2 regions of the Rossellomorea sp. FS2 genome follow, and region 1 is predicted to be linked to the other one. Evidence: riboswitches for the same ligand, from Rfam matches in the RefSeq annotation. Region 1 holds a riboswitch; the other holds the start of a gene.
The links. Region 1 has a riboswitch for lysine ahead of ACNA6I_RS21840 (transporter substrate-binding domain-containing protein). Riboswitches for the same ligand answer to the same signal wherever they lie in the genome.
Positions count from the first base shown of each region.

Region 1 (3,967 bases):
GCGACGAAGAATGATTCGAAGTAACGGAAATTGTTCCCTGCCACGGATTTGGTCAGGAAGTACAGCTCCGATACAGAAATGACATTCAGGACGGATGTATCTTTGATGTTGATGATAAAATGATTCCCCGTTGCCGGCAGGATATTACGGATGACCTGAGGCATGACGACATTCCACATCGTCTGCACATGGTTCATCCCGATGGCCTGGGCAGCCTCGAATTGCCCCTTGTCGATGGAGATGATCCCACCGCGGACGATTTCGGCCATATAGGCACCCGTATTGATGGAGACGACGATGAAAGCCGCCACCATGACGTTCATATCGAATCCGAAGGCCATGGCCGAACCGTAATAGATGACCATTGCCTGTACAATCATCGGCGTGCCCCGGAAGAATTCGATGTAGATGGATAATACGATGTTCACGACTTTGAGGATGACCTTCTTCGGTCCGCGTTCAGGGACAGGGATGGTCCGGATGACGCCTGCCAACAGGCCTATGGCGGCACCGATCACGGTACCGACAAAGGCGATCAACAAGGTCACACCCGCTCCTCGCAAGAACATGGCCCAGTTGTCTGTAATAATTCTGATGATCCACTCTAAGCTCATTGTTCTCCTCCTTCTTCATATTGCCTGACCGGCAACATGATTACTGTTCTGCAGGCTGGTTCTTGATGGCCTGATCCATGATCTCTGTACGTTCATCTTCTGAAATATCTTTCAATGCTTTATTGATTTCTTCCGTGAGGTCGCTTCCTTTTTCCACTCCTACAGCTACGGCCGTATCATCTTCTGATGTTTTGAACCCATCATTGAATTCAACCATGGCGAAATCGTCATTTGCTGTTGAAGCACTCACTGCTTCCGGACGTTCCGATACATATCCATCGATAATGCCTGATTGAAGGGCAACCCTCATGGCAGGGAAGTTATCCATGGCTGTTTCTTTGGAAACCCCTTTGATCTGATCGATCACAGAGTAGTGGAAGGTGTTCAATTGTGCTGTCACCTTAGCCCCTTTGAAGTCTTGGATCGACTTGGCTCCTTCATATTTACCGCCTTTTTTCACGACCATCACAAGATCGGATTTGTAGTAGTTATCAGAGAAGTCGATGGCTTTTTTACGCTCAGCTGTCGGGGACATCCCTGCGACAATGGCGTCGATCTTACCTGAGTTCAGGGCAGGAACGAGTCCGTCCCACTCTGTTTTCACAACAACGAGTTCTTTGCCCATTTTATCTGCAAGCTTTTTCGCCATTTCCACGTCATACCCGCCGGCATATTCCTTGCTTCCTTTGATTTTAACCGCTCCATTGGCGTCTGATTTCTGTGACCAGTTGAATGGTGCGTATCCTGCTTCAAGACCTACAGTGAATGTGTCTTTGTCTTCCGAACCTGAAGCGCCGCTTTTCCCGCAGCCTGCCAACATAACCAGTGCCGAAACCAACAATAATGCGAAGATCGTTGCTCTTTTTTTCATTCTTTTCGTCCCCCTATTTTTTGTAAATGCTTTTGGACAAACAAAAAACGGCCTGAGATCAACTCAGGCCGTAGTATACGAAGTCACCCATAAGTCCTCTCTATTCCCCAATGAGATAGCACAACTCAATAAACCGGGACGTTTATTGAGACAGTCCTGCAGCTCTTAACTGCAGACCCAGCAGGTCATACCGAGACATATGAACCCACTTCGGCGACATTTCCTTCTCCCTGACATCGACGCTTCTCGAGCTCCGCCAAGGACTGTTAAATATCGCACCTCTACCTCACTATTCATAGCGAGGTCTTATTAAATTTTCTCTAACAGTCTACAATTAAACCAGGAAACTGTCAATCCATTGAACTAGTTATTTTCCTGATTTCCAAAGATTACACCCGTTACCAAATCGACATCCACTCAGAAAGTCCCAGGTTTGATATACTATACTCAGACCATTTTTCAGTAAGGAGAGTGCCGGATTGGAGATCTATGTCGATTCCACCATCATTACAGCCCTGCTGTTCATCGGCTTCTTATTCACCCTGATTATGATCGGATCTTACGGATTTACCCACAAGCGGGATATGACCCTGAATATGTTCTTCCTGGCCAAATGTTGCCAGATCCTGGCGGTATCCTTAATGGTGTTCCGGGGCGATATTTCCGATGTGCTATCGATATGGTTGGCCAACATCGTTCTTTATACGGGGACATCTTTGGAAGTTGCAGCGCTAGTGAATCTTCAGGGCTATTTACGTCCTAAGATGAGGCTCATCTATATATATGTGACGATCGTCGGGATTATGGGCTTTTCCATCTTATTTATCTTTTACAATACAGAGTCTGTCCGCATCGCCTACTATTCGTTCCTGACGGCCATCCTCCTTTCACCGGTTTGTCTGGTCGGTTTCAGGAGTTCATCCCTTCTGATGAAGGTTGTGAGCCTGCTTTATGGAGTTGGCGTCATCTTCTCCATCGTCCGGGGATTCAGTTCATTTTTCATCCCAATCCAATCCTTTACCCTTTATAATCCCGGGGTCCTTCAATTGATTGTCCTGCTTTCTTTTTATGTTTTATCGAATTTGATGAATCTTGCCTTCCTTCTTCTGATGAAGGAAAAGGTCGACCGGGAACTCGTCATCCTGGCAAACCAGGATGATCTGACAGGAGTACTGAATAGACGGGCATTCACCAGAAGCGCAGAAGATCTTGTTCGTCACAACAAAAAAGGGTTGCAACACTCGTTCCTTCTCTTTGATGTCGATCATTTTAAACAGATCAACGATACATATGGTCACTTGGCAGGGGATCAAGTCCTTCAAGATATGACCACAACGATACAGGGTCAATTAACGGATAAGGACCTGTTTGGACGATATGGTGGAGATGAATTCGCCATCTTGCTTGTTGATAAAGGGATAGAGGCTTCAAATCGCTTTACTGAACAATTGATTTCTTCTCTCCACTCAACCAAGAGCATCGTCCCATATCAAGTCAGTATAGGCATCACCACCTTCGAGACCTCAACCTTGGAAGAGCTTTATGCCTGTTGTGATGAAGCCTTGTATGAAGCAAAAAAAGCGGGCCGTAATCAATTCAAGAGATGGTGACCGGCGGATACCTCCTCGTGACATCAGTCCCCAGGTGTGACATAATAGTGTTTAAATATGCAACAGATTAGGAGTATGTCGGACATGAAAGCTCTCTTAATAGCACCTTATAGCGGAATGGCTGAAGTCAGCAAGCAGCTTGACCTCCCTCCAGACGTGAAGATGGACGTCACTGTCGCCAACCTCGAGGAGGGAGCTGACTTTGCACGTCAAACGATGCTGGAGGAGTACGATATCATCATCAGCCGCGGGGGCACGGCACTGGCAATCGAACAGGTTGCTTCCCTACCGGTGATCCATATTCAAATATCAGGCTACGATATGCTACGCGTCTTTACGCTGATTAAAAACATCGGAAAGAAAGTCGCGCTAGTCGGATTTGCGTCTGTTACACAAGGGGCCGCAACTCTTTGCAATATCCTTGAATACGACATTGAAGTAAAGACCATTGCCAACAGGACGGAAGTGAAGCCACTCCTCGAATCCCTCAAGGAAGCCGGTTATGAATCCATCATAGGAGATGTGGTAACCGTGCAAGCTGCCGAATCCATGGGCCTTCATGGAGTGCTCATCACTTCAGGAAAAGAGGCATTGATCCAAGCAATTGAGGAAGGAAGACGTGCTTTCCAGCTTTCCAAAAAGGTAAGGCATAATTACGATATCTTCCATCAGCTTTTTCATGAATTCCCTTACCCAACTGCCGTAATCGGAAAAGACCTCCTGATTCATGAGCGAAATGCGGCTTACCGTGCGTATCTTGATGACAATGCCTTAACCCAATCAACCATTAAACTCCCACTGGAAGATGTGTTGAGTACAGGAAAGAACCAGTGGTTGAAACTTGAACACGGGAACCAGTTTTTAGTGGTTCA
Region 1 is NZ_JBLRVS010000007.1:492,968-496,934, forward strand. It holds gene ACNA6I_RS21835 (amino acid ABC transporter permease) at 1-614, opposite strand, end outside; gene ACNA6I_RS21840 (transporter substrate-binding domain-containing protein) at 655-1,485, opposite strand; lysine riboswitch at 1,594-1,777, opposite strand; gene ACNA6I_RS21845 (GGDEF domain-containing protein) at 1,965-3,095, shown strand; gene ACNA6I_RS21850 (PrpR N-terminal domain-containing protein) at 3,180-3,967, shown strand, end outside.

Region 2 (3,967 bases), on a different contig from region 1:
CTGATCACGCTCACGGGAGAAGAGCTGAAGGAGATCATCACGCTCACCTTAAATGAATCGTGGCCAGCTCTTGAAGTGAAAGGTCTGGGATTCAGGGGTAAGGTCCTCGGGCAATTCGTTTACACCAATATCAGCTTTACTGAAGGTGATCTGTTGGTGGAAGGAGAGCGTCTTGATCCTCATGAGAGCTACAAGGTGGCACTGCCGGATATGTTTACATTCGGTCACTTCTTCCCTTCTCTAAAAACAAAACCGAAAAAGTATTTCATGCCTGAGTTCTTGCGGGATGTCCTTGGGTGGAAACTCGGCAAAATGAATAATTGAAGCAACAGGTTTTCCTTTCTTCTATGAATAATCCTTGCAATAGGTAATTATACCTTGCAGAATTACAGGTTTCCTTTATAATGGACATATTAGTAAATTTTGTCGAAAAATGAAGGGGATATATAGGAGATTAGTATGATGCTCATTTCTACAAGGTCCATCAGATCCGGCATGGTTCTAGGTTCACCGGTCTATAACATGAGAGGAAAGATGCTGATTCATGATCGCGTGCCGCTCACGGACCGCATGATTCAGCGGCTGTTAGAGTTGAATATTCAATATGTTTATATCGAAGATTCTCTTTCCCATGGAATCGAGGTCAAAGAGACCGTTTCAAAGAAAGTGAGACAGGAGACGATCAAAAGCATCGAGAAGGCATTCAGTCAGGTCAAGCAATCGGGCATCCCGAAAAGCGTGTTGTTTGAGGAGAGTGCTAGGCAAATGACTGGCATCATCGGAGTCGTCCTGCAGGAAGTCAAGGAGAACAATGACCTTCTGACGATCCTGACAGATGTTTTCTCCTATGATTCTTATATCTTCCATCATTCGTTCAATGTGACACTCTATACCCTTTCGATCGGCCTTAAGCTGAATCTTCCCCAAAAGCAGCTCGAACAGCTCGGGGTTGGAGCGATTCTTCATGATATCGGCAAAATGTGCATATCGGAGGAAATCCTCATGAAGCCGGGCAGACTGACGGAAGCGGAATTTGCTGAAATCAAACTCCATTCCGAGAGGGGATTTGAAATCCTCCGCGGCCTTCATTCGGTGTCCATCCTCGTAGCGCACTGTGCGTATCAGCACCATGAGAGGTTGGACGGCTCAGGATATCCCAGGGGAATCAAGGAAGAAGACATCCATCCATTCGCCAAGATCATTGCGGTCGCCGACGTCTTTGACGCCATGACCTCCAACCGGGTATACCGGGATGCCATGCTTCCCCATCAGGCGCTCGAGATCCTTTATGCAGGAGCGGGGACCCTGTTCGACAGGGAGGTCATCGAAGCCTTCAGGCGCTCCGTGGCCATCTATCCGAATGGGATGATCATCGAGCTGAATGATGATCGGAAAGCCATCGTGGCCGAGCAGAATCAAGGGGTGACCGACCGTCCTGTTGTACGGATCGTCGAAGAGCGGGGAGAACGTCTGGAAACCCCTTATGAAATCGATTTGAGCAAGGAATTTGATATCATCATCACGGGCTTTGATCCGGATTTTGAAGTCGGGATCCCTTCCCGTACATGACCCCCCTCTATCGTGGGGTCTTTTTTGCGTTGAATGGTTTAAAATATTTCCATATAGGGAATATCCATTGTCAAAGACCCGGCAGTTTGATATAGTTGTATAGAAAATTTTATAAGCAACCACATCATCAATCCGATGGGGTAGAGGCGCAGGGTTCATTAGTAAGCTGTTTGAGGATGACAACTGAGAGAACAGATGAAAGGGAACTTTTGCCGAAGTAGCCATGTATGTCGAATGCATGGGTGCTGGGGTTATCTTGAAAAAGGATGACACTGTCATTATAGAGGTACTCTATAATGGGGAGCTACAGATCGTGATGGAGCACTTACGTTACTGACAAGGTAATGATAGTATCTCTATCATTGCCTTTTTTGTTTGCCTTCTATCATGTTTCAGCACTTCCCCCCTATCAATTCATAGGAGGAACTCATGGAAAACACCATTTACTCATTGATCCCGCCACTCTTGGCCATCTTGATGGTCGTACTGACGCGGAGGGTACTTTTATCCCTCGGTGTAGGGATTGTAGCATCAGCACTCTTAATAGCCAATTTTTCAATCGTAGAAACGATCTCCCTCGTATGGGATGGTTTCATCGGGAATCTATACGCAGATGGAGAATGGAATAAAGGGAATATCTTCATCATCCTTTTCCTGCTTCTGCTTGGTATCATCACGGCATTCATCAATATCACGGGCGGAAGCCGTGCCTTCGGTGAATGGGCCATCAAGCGAGTGAAGACCCGCAGGGGTGCACAACTCCTTGCAGCCGTACTCGGTATCATCATCTTCATCGACGATTATTTTAATGCACTTGCGGTCGGTCAGGTAGCACGTCCTGTCACGGACCGTCACAATATTTCAAGGGCAAAACTTGCCTATATCATTGATTCGACTTCAGCTCCCATTTGTGTGGTTTCACCGGTTTCAAGCTGGGGGGCGTACATCATCGGCATCATGGGGACGATCCTGGCTGCGCATAATGTGACCGACATTTCGGCATTTTCTGCCTTCGTGCAAGTTGTTCCGATGAACTTTTACGTTTGGGCCACGATCCTTTTCGTATTGTTGATTGCCATCAGGGGCATCGACTTTGGGAAAATGCGTGAGCATGAAGTGAAAGCGATCCAGACAGGTGAGCTGTATGATGCATCAAAAGAAATCCCAGGAGAACTTAAAAATGAGCTTCCCGTCAGCCCAAGGGGAACAGTCGGTGACCTTGTCTGGCCGATTGTTGCTCTCGTCGTCGGAACGGTCGGTGCCATGCTGTGGACCGGATACCGTGCGGTGGGATCCTTCGATCTTCTCAAAGTGTTCGAGAACACCGATGTAACACTTTCGCTGATTCTCGGAGGGGTTGTCGGATTTATCGTTTCCCTGCTCTTCTTCCTCAGACAGGTGAGTATGAAAGGCGTGGAAGGGAGTGCACTCGGTAAAGGGATCATCGAGGGGGTTAAGTCGATGTTGCCAGCCGTTTACATCCTGTTCTTCGCTTGGACGATCGTTACGCTGATCGGAGAATTGGAGACAGGGAAGTATCTTGCGGGTCTCGTTGAACAATCGAGCATACCTGTAGCGGCCCTGCCTTTCATCCTGTTCGTTGTGGCTGGATTCATGGCCTTTTCGACGGGAACTTCCTGGGGATCCTTCGGGTTGCTTCTCCCGATTGCAGGTGAGATTGCGGCCAATACGGATATCACGATCCTGCTTCCATCCATGGCGGCCGTCCTTGCCGGAGCGGTATTCGGAGACCACTGCTCTCCGATTTCGGATACTACCATCCTTTCCTCCACCGGAGCAGGGAGCAATCACATCGACCACGTCCTCACCCAGCTGCCATATGCCCTCATTGCAGCGGGTGCAGCGGCAGTCGGCTATCTTGTCCTCGGATTCACCGAGAACACGTGGCTCGGGCTGCTGACGGTCATCGTGCTTGTCGTGGGTGTGTCGTTCCTGATCGGGAAGAAATCAGAAACAGTGGCAGAACAGCATTAGCAGGAAGCCGGGAATTCATCCCGGCTTCTTTTTTTTGGGGGATGATGGGGAGTCAGCCGTTCTCCGCAGGTACATCTTCACATGGGGAAAGAGGCGTGGTGAATAAGTAATGCATTCTCTTGTAATGTGTCAGAATTATGAAAAATCTCTTTGACAATTGTCCTAGAACTAGCTATACTGTCTTTAGATTTAATGTTCAGAAAATATAAAAATTTCAATCGAATCCGATTGGAATGACACAGGGGGAAATAAGATGGAAAATCGCAGTCAGTTCGGCACCCGTGCAGGTTTTATCATGGCGGCTGTCGGATCCGCCATCGGACTAGGGAATATCTGGCGATTCCCGGCAGTCGCCTATGAGAACGGAGGAGGGGCATTCTTCATCCCGTATCTATTTGCCCTC
Region 2 is NZ_JBLRVS010000005.1:437,248-441,214, forward strand. It holds gene ACNA6I_RS18605 (bifunctional metallophosphatase/5'-nucleotidase) at 1-324, shown strand, start outside; gene ACNA6I_RS18610 (HD-GYP domain-containing protein) at 460-1,569, shown strand; lysine riboswitch at 1,703-1,884, shown strand; gene ACNA6I_RS18615 (Na+/H+ antiporter NhaC family protein) at 1,999-3,564, shown strand; gene ACNA6I_RS18620 (sodium-dependent transporter) at 3,818-3,967, shown strand, end outside.
Region 2: linked by a shared signal. The riboswitch ahead of ACNA6I_RS18615 (Na+/H+ antiporter NhaC family protein) and the one ahead of ACNA6I_RS21840 (transporter substrate-binding domain-containing protein) in region 1 are both predicted to bind lysine.